2 linked regions of the Bacillus pumilus genome follow. The protein of the gene in region 1 interacts with the protein of each later gene in a pairwise test. Links are inferred from orthologs where the notes say so. Each region holds a gene or a part of one and is shown on either strand. Other genes may lie near its edges. The genes, in order: ligA and leuS.

Region 1 (3,215 bases):
CATGACAGGTACTTTTTGCAATCCATCCATTTGACGAATTCGTTTGATCACTTGTTCAGCAATTTTTTCGCCTTCTGACAGTAGTTTCTTTGAATTTTTCGAAGAATCGATCGTCACTTCTTGCTGAGGATCACCGATATTTTCACGGTAATAATAAACAGAGTTCAGCGCAAGTCCAATGACAACCCCGCCAAGCTGTAAGCTGTTTTTATCTTTTCGAATTAAGTAATTATGCTCTAACATCGAAGCTAAGTAAATTGGACTATTTTCATTTTTAGACTTTGTTGAACCTGAGTTCGGAAGAGCAGGATTTAAGCCTAGATTCTTAAAGTCCTTATCTTCTTTTTCTGCCTTTTTCAAATCACTGCCTGTTTTTTTGCGCGCCAGCCAGCCTAGAACGGTGTCCTCATCTAAATGCTGTCCTTCTTGGAAAAGGTAATCGTTTGTATTAAATGACTCTGTTGCGAGACGCATGAGCCCTGTTTCAAATTCATCGATGTCCAAGCGTGTGTTGAGACGCTCTGCTGTTAATCCTCTTGCAGCCCCTTGTTTAAACGGCAGCACCATTTTGTAATAAGAGTCAGAGATATTGTACATCGGGATGATGGCTGTTTCTTTCGTTTCATCCGTTTTTTGTGTGACCTCTTCGTCTTCCTTTCCCCCAAAAGGTGCACACGCTGACAATACCAGTGTGAGCATTGTCAGCAGCAATAACAACTTTTTCAATAGAAAACACTCCTCTTATTTCTTTAGCTCCTCGAGCATTTTAGCTTCGTCCCAAATTTCAATATTAAGTTCTTCTGCCTTTGTCAGCTTACTTCCCGCTGCTTCTCCGGCAATGACTAAATCTGTTTTCTTACTCACACTACCTGCCAGTTTACCACCTAATGCTTCGATCGCTGCTTTTGCATCGTTTCGTGCCATTTCTTCTAATTTCCCTGTCAGCACAATGGTTTTGCCTGCAAAATAGGAATCACTTTCTTCAACCTTCACCGGTTTTGGTCCTGTATAGGTCATATTGACCCCAAGCTCTTTTAGTTCATTTAGCAGATTGAGAATTTCTTCTTTTTCAAAGTACGTGACAACAGCATCAGCCATTTTTTCACCGATTTCATCAACTTCGAGTAATTGTTCTTTCGTCGCTTGCTTTAATTGATCGATATCACCGAAATGCATCGCCAAGGTCTTTGCCGCTTTGGAGCCAATAAATCGTATACCGAGTCCAAATAATAAACGCTCTAGAGAGTTTTCTTTCGATTGCTCAATCGAACGCAGTAAATTGTCGACAGATTTTTCGCCCATTCGCTCAAGTTGAATGAGTTCTTCTTTCGTTAATCGGTAAAGATCGGACACACGAGAGACAAGCTGTTCTTTGAAAAGCTGTGTAATGACCCGCTCGCCAAGCCCATCAATGTTCATTGCATTGCGGGAAACAAAGTGAATGAGTCCCTCACGTATTTGGGCAGGGCATTCTGGATTGATGCAGCGTAAAGCCACTTCACCTTCGATTCTCACCAGCTCACTATGACACTCTGGGCATTCCGTCGGCATGTGAAACGGCTTTTCTTCTCCTGTACGCTGATCGATCAGTACACCTGCGACTTCTGGAATAATATCTCCCGCTTTTTTCACAATCACTTGATCAAAAAGGCGAATATCCTTTTCTTTGATCAAATCTTCATTATGAAGAGACGCTCGTTGTACTGTCGTTCCTGCTACTTTGACAGGCTCCAGGATCGCCGTTGGTGTGATGACACCTGTACGCCCGACACTTAGCTCAATATCAAGTAGCTTTGTCACGACCTCTTCAGCTGGAAACTTGTACGCAACAGCCCAGCGGGGACTTTTAGCTGTAAAGCCTAGCTCTTCTTGCTGAGCTAACGAATCGACTTTGATCACAATTCCATCGATTTCATATGAAAAATCAGCACGCTTCGTTTTCAGTGTTTCAATGAGCTCGATCACTTCCTCAATCGTTTGGCACGTCCGTCTTTCTTTGTTCGTTTTAAAGCCAAGTTCATCGAGAAGATCGAGTCCTTCGCTTTGCGATTCAACACCAATTTCATCAAGCTCCGCTATACTGTAGACGAAGATATCAAGGTTTCGTTTCGCCGCAATTTTTGTATCAAGCTGACGAAGTGAGCCGGCGGCCGCATTACGCGGGTTCGCAAACGGCTCTTCTTCGTTTTGTAATCTTTTTTCGTTTAATGCTTCAAAGGAAGGTTTTGGCATAAATGCCTCGCCTCTCACTTCAATAGACAAAGGACGTTTGATTTTGAGTGGGATCGAACGAATGGTTTTGAGGTTTTCAGTAATATCCTCACCCGTTGTCCCATCTCCACGAGTAGCACCTCGAACAAACACGCCATTTTCATAACGGAGAGAAACAGCGAGTCCGTCAATTTTCAGCTCGACATTGTATGCGATATCGTCACCGACTGCTTGACGAACCCGGCGGTCAAAATCAAGAAGGTCCTGTTCATTAAACGCATTCCCAAGGCTGAGCATCGGTGTGCCATGACGCACTTTTTGGAAGGCGTCTAACACAGCGCCTCCTACTCTTTGTGAGGGAGAGTCCGCTGCTTTTAAATCAGGGTGCTCTTCCTCTAAAGAGATCAGCTCACGCATGCGCGCATCATATTCAGCGTCAGGAACACTTGGACGATCCAGTGTATGATATTCGTAGTTGTATTGGTTCAAAATCTCGTGCAGTTCCTCGATCCGGCGTTTCGCTGCTTCTTTATCCATCTGCTTCTTCCTTTCAATTCATCCGTTTTATAAGTTCTACCAGTTTATTGCTTCTCAATTGGCGCAAATGCTGCGAGAAGACGCTTAATGCCTGTAGGGCTTGGGAAGGCAATATCAAGCTCTGTGCTGTCTCCACTGCCTTTTACACTGACAACCGTTCCAACGCCCCATTTTTTATGAGCCGCTTTATCGCCCACAGCCCAGCCAATACTTCCGCCGCCTGTGTTTTGAATGGTTTGAGTTTGCGGACGTGAGACAGGTCCCCGTCTTTGCGGTCGTTCTCTTGTTTGGCCAAATGGTGTTTTGGTTTCTTTTTTCTCATTTAGGTTGTCCAATAAATCGGCTGGTATTTCTCGAATGAATCTTGATTCAAGGTTCATGTTTGTCCGGCCGAAGAGTGTTCTCATCTTGGCACTTGATAAATAAAGCTCTTCTTCCGCACGTGTGATGCCTACATAAGCAAGGCG
Region 2 (3,407 bases), 730 kb from region 1 along the record:
TTGCACTTATGATCATAATTCTATAAAATACTACTTAGATGACGGTTACGATAAGAACAGTGAAGAGGAGTAGTAGGAAAGCAGTATTTGTCTTTAGAGAATTGACGGCTGGTGAAAGTCAATCAAATCTGCTTCTGAACTCGCCTCAGAGTTGCAGTTGCGTTAAAGCTTCTGTCGCATGTCTGCGTTAAAGATATTAAGTGAGCGTACAAACAGAAAGTTACGCTAACAAGGGTGGTACCGCGGGAACCAAAAAATCTCTCGTCCCTTTCCAGGGATGAGGGTTTTTTGTTGATTTTAGAAAAATCTGAATTCTTGCAGTGGTCATCTGAGCAGATACAGCCGTACATATTAAAGGAGGTTTTCACATTGAGTTTTCAGCATCGGGAAATTGAAAAGAAGTGGCAGGATTATTGGCTGACACATAAAACATTCGCCACATCTGACTCGGAAGATAAACCAAAGTTCTATGCACTTGATATGTTTCCATACCCATCAGGAGCAGGGCTTCATGTCGGGCATCCTGAGGGCTACACAGCAACGGATATTTTATCACGCATGAAACGTATGCAGGGATATGATGTTCTTCATCCAATGGGATGGGACGCATTTGGTCTTCCAGCAGAACAGTATGCGCTAGATACAGGGAATGATCCGGCGGTCTTTACAGAAGAGAACATCAATAACTTCCGCCGCCAAATTCAATCACTCGGGTTCTCGTATGATTGGGATCGAGAAATCAACACGACTGATCCGAATTATTATAAATGGACACAATGGATTTTCTTGAAATTGTACGAAAAGGGATTGGCGTATATCGATGAAGTACCAGTGAACTGGTGCCCAGCTCTTGGAACAGTCCTTGCAAATGAAGAAGTCATTGATGGAAAAAGTGAACGCGGAGGACATCCAGTTGAAAGACGTCCGATGAAGCAATGGATGCTAAAGATTACGGCTTATGCGGACAGGCTGTTAGAAGATTTAGAAGACATTGATTGGCCTGAAAGCATTAAAGATATGCAGCGTAACTGGATTGGACGTTCAGAAGGTGCACACGTTCATTTCGAAATAGAAGGACATGACGAACAGTTTACTGTATTTACAACACGTCCTGATACATTGTTTGGTGCAACCTATGCGGTACTTGCACCAGAACATGCACTGGTTGAAAAAATTACAACAGCTACTCAAAAAGAGGCAGTCGAAGCATATATAAAAGAAATTCAATCTAAGAGCGACTTAGAGCGTACAGATCTTGCAAAAACAAAGACGGGTATTTTCACTGGCGCTTATGCCGTCAATCCATTAAATGGTGAAAAGATGCCGATCTGGATTGCAGATTACGTGCTGGCTACTTATGGAACAGGGGCGATTATGGCGGTACCTGCCCATGATGAGCGTGACTATGAATTTGCCAAAACATTTGATCTTCCAATCAAGGCAGTTGTCGAAGGCGGAGACATTGAAGAAGAAGCTTACACAGGTGATGGAAAACACATCAACTCTGATTTCCTTGATGGATTAGGAAAAGAAGAAGCGATTGAAAAAGTCATTGCATGGCTGGAAGAACATCAAAAAGGCGAAAAGAAAGTCACTTATCGTTTAAGAGATTGGCTATTTAGCCGTCAGCGTTATTGGGGTGAGCCAATTCCAATTATTCATTGGGAGGATGGAACGTCTTCAGCTGTTTCTGAGGAAGACCTTCCACTGATTTTGCCTAAGACGACTGAGATTAAGCCAAGTGGTACAGGTGAATCACCTTTAGCGAATATCAAAGATTGGGTTGAGGTTGTCGATCCTGTTACAGGTAAAAAAGGACGCCGTGAAACCAATACAATGCCGCAATGGGCAGGCAGCTGCTGGTATTTCTTACGTTATATTGACCCGCATAACTCAGAAGAACTTGCATCTCCTGAGAAGTTAAAGAAATGGCTTCCGGTTGATGTATATATCGGCGGAGCAGAACATGCTGTACTTCATCTTCTATATGCACGCTTCTGGCATAAGTTTTTGTATGATATTGGTGTTGTTCCAACAAAAGAACCTTTCATGAAATTGTTCAACCAAGGAATGATTCTTGGGGAAAATAATGAAAAAATGAGTAAATCAAAAGGAAATGTTGTCAATCCAGATGATATCGTAGAATCTCATGGTGCGGATACTTTACGACTTTATGAAATGTTCATGGGACCTTTAGATGCATCAATCGCTTGGTCTGAAACAGGACTTGATGGTGCTCGCCGTTTCCTTGATCGAGTATGGCGTCTCTTCACAAATGAAGATGGCACAATCAGTGATAAAGTAACGGAGCAAACTGGAGGCGCCTTAGAACGCAGCTATCATGAAACTGTGATGAAGGTAACAGACCATTATGAGGGACTGCGCTTCAATACAGGGATTTCACAATTAATGGTGTTTATCAACGATGCCTACAAGGCTGATACATTGCCGAAAGAATATGCAGAAGGCTTTGTGAAACTTCTTTCTCCAATTGCACCGCATCTAGCGGAAGAGCTTTGGAATAAACTTGGTCATGAAGGGTCTATTTCTTATGAAGCATGGCCACAATATGACGAGTCAAAGCTTGTCGACGATGAAGTAGAAATTGTCGTACAGTTGAATGGGAAAGTGAAAGCAAAATTAACTGTTCCTGCTGATGCCACTAAAGAACAATTAGAAGATCTTGCGAAAAGTGATGCACGTGTAAAAGAACAGCTTGAAGGGAAAACCATTCGCAAAGTGATTGCGGTTCCTGGGAAGCTTGTCAATATTGTTGCGAATTAATGATGACACCCATCGGTATAAACCGGTGGGTGTTCTTTATTTCCCGGGACATAATTTTGTCGAAAACAAGGTGATTGCACGATCGATCTCGTATGTTAACAGGTGATAACAAAAGGAGGAGTGACGTCAATGGAAAAGGAAAGCAAACGTGAACAACTGCTCAGTCTGTTAGGAGAAATGCCAGAACGCCATCGCGTGGAGGCATATACGTTAAAGATCGAGGATCGTGAATCTTATGTAGTCGAAACACTCATTCTTTCAATCAATGGTGTAGAGGAAGTGCCCGCTTATTTTGTGAAGCCGAAGGATACGGTGAAAAAAAGACCCGTTGTGCTCTTTCAGCACTCTCATGGCGGGAACTACGTCGATGGGAAGGAAGAACTCATCAAGGGTGCTCATTATTTGCAAGAAACTTCATATGCGAAAGAGTTCACTTCAAAAGGCTATAGTGTCCTAGCTATCGATCATTCAGGATTTGGTGAGAGAAGAGGAAGAACCGAAAGTGAAATTTTTAAGGAAATGCTTTTAACAGGGAAAGTGATGTGGGGCATGATGCTGTATGAAAGCATGTGCGCAATCGATTATGTGTTATCTCGATCTGACGTGCTGCCGGACCGGTTAGC

The links.
Region 2: the proteins of ligA (region 1) and leuS interact in binary tests that used the Escherichia coli proteins (3 or more experiments, as listed by UniProt). The link is inferred for Bacillus pumilus from one-to-one orthologs.

The regions. Positions count from the first base shown.
Region 1 is NZ_CP047089.1:2,510,013-2,513,227, reverse strand. What follows is about bases 246-3,128. They hold ligA (NAD-dependent DNA ligase LigA), read right to left. Parts: upstream 2,749-3,128; coding sequence 742-2,748; downstream 246-741. Other genes in these bases: pcrA (DNA helicase PcrA), read right to left, coding at 2,793-3,128; GPS65_RS12445 (CamS family sex pheromone protein), read right to left, coding at 246-726. In the rest of the region: more of GPS65_RS12445, read right to left, coding at 1-245; more of pcrA, read right to left, coding at 3,129-3,215. UniProt on the Escherichia coli protein: DNA ligase that catalyzes the formation of phosphodiester linkages between 5'-phosphoryl and 3'-hydroxyl groups in double-stranded DNA using NAD as a coenzyme and as the energy source for the reaction.
Region 2 is NZ_CP047089.1:3,244,407-3,247,813, reverse strand. The notes cover bases 2-3,076. They hold leuS (leucine--tRNA ligase), read left to right. Parts: upstream 2-369; coding sequence 370-2,784; downstream 2,785-3,076. Other genes in these bases: GPS65_RS16130 (dienelactone hydrolase family protein), read left to right, coding at 2,914-3,076. In the rest of the region: more of GPS65_RS16130, read left to right, coding at 3,077-3,407.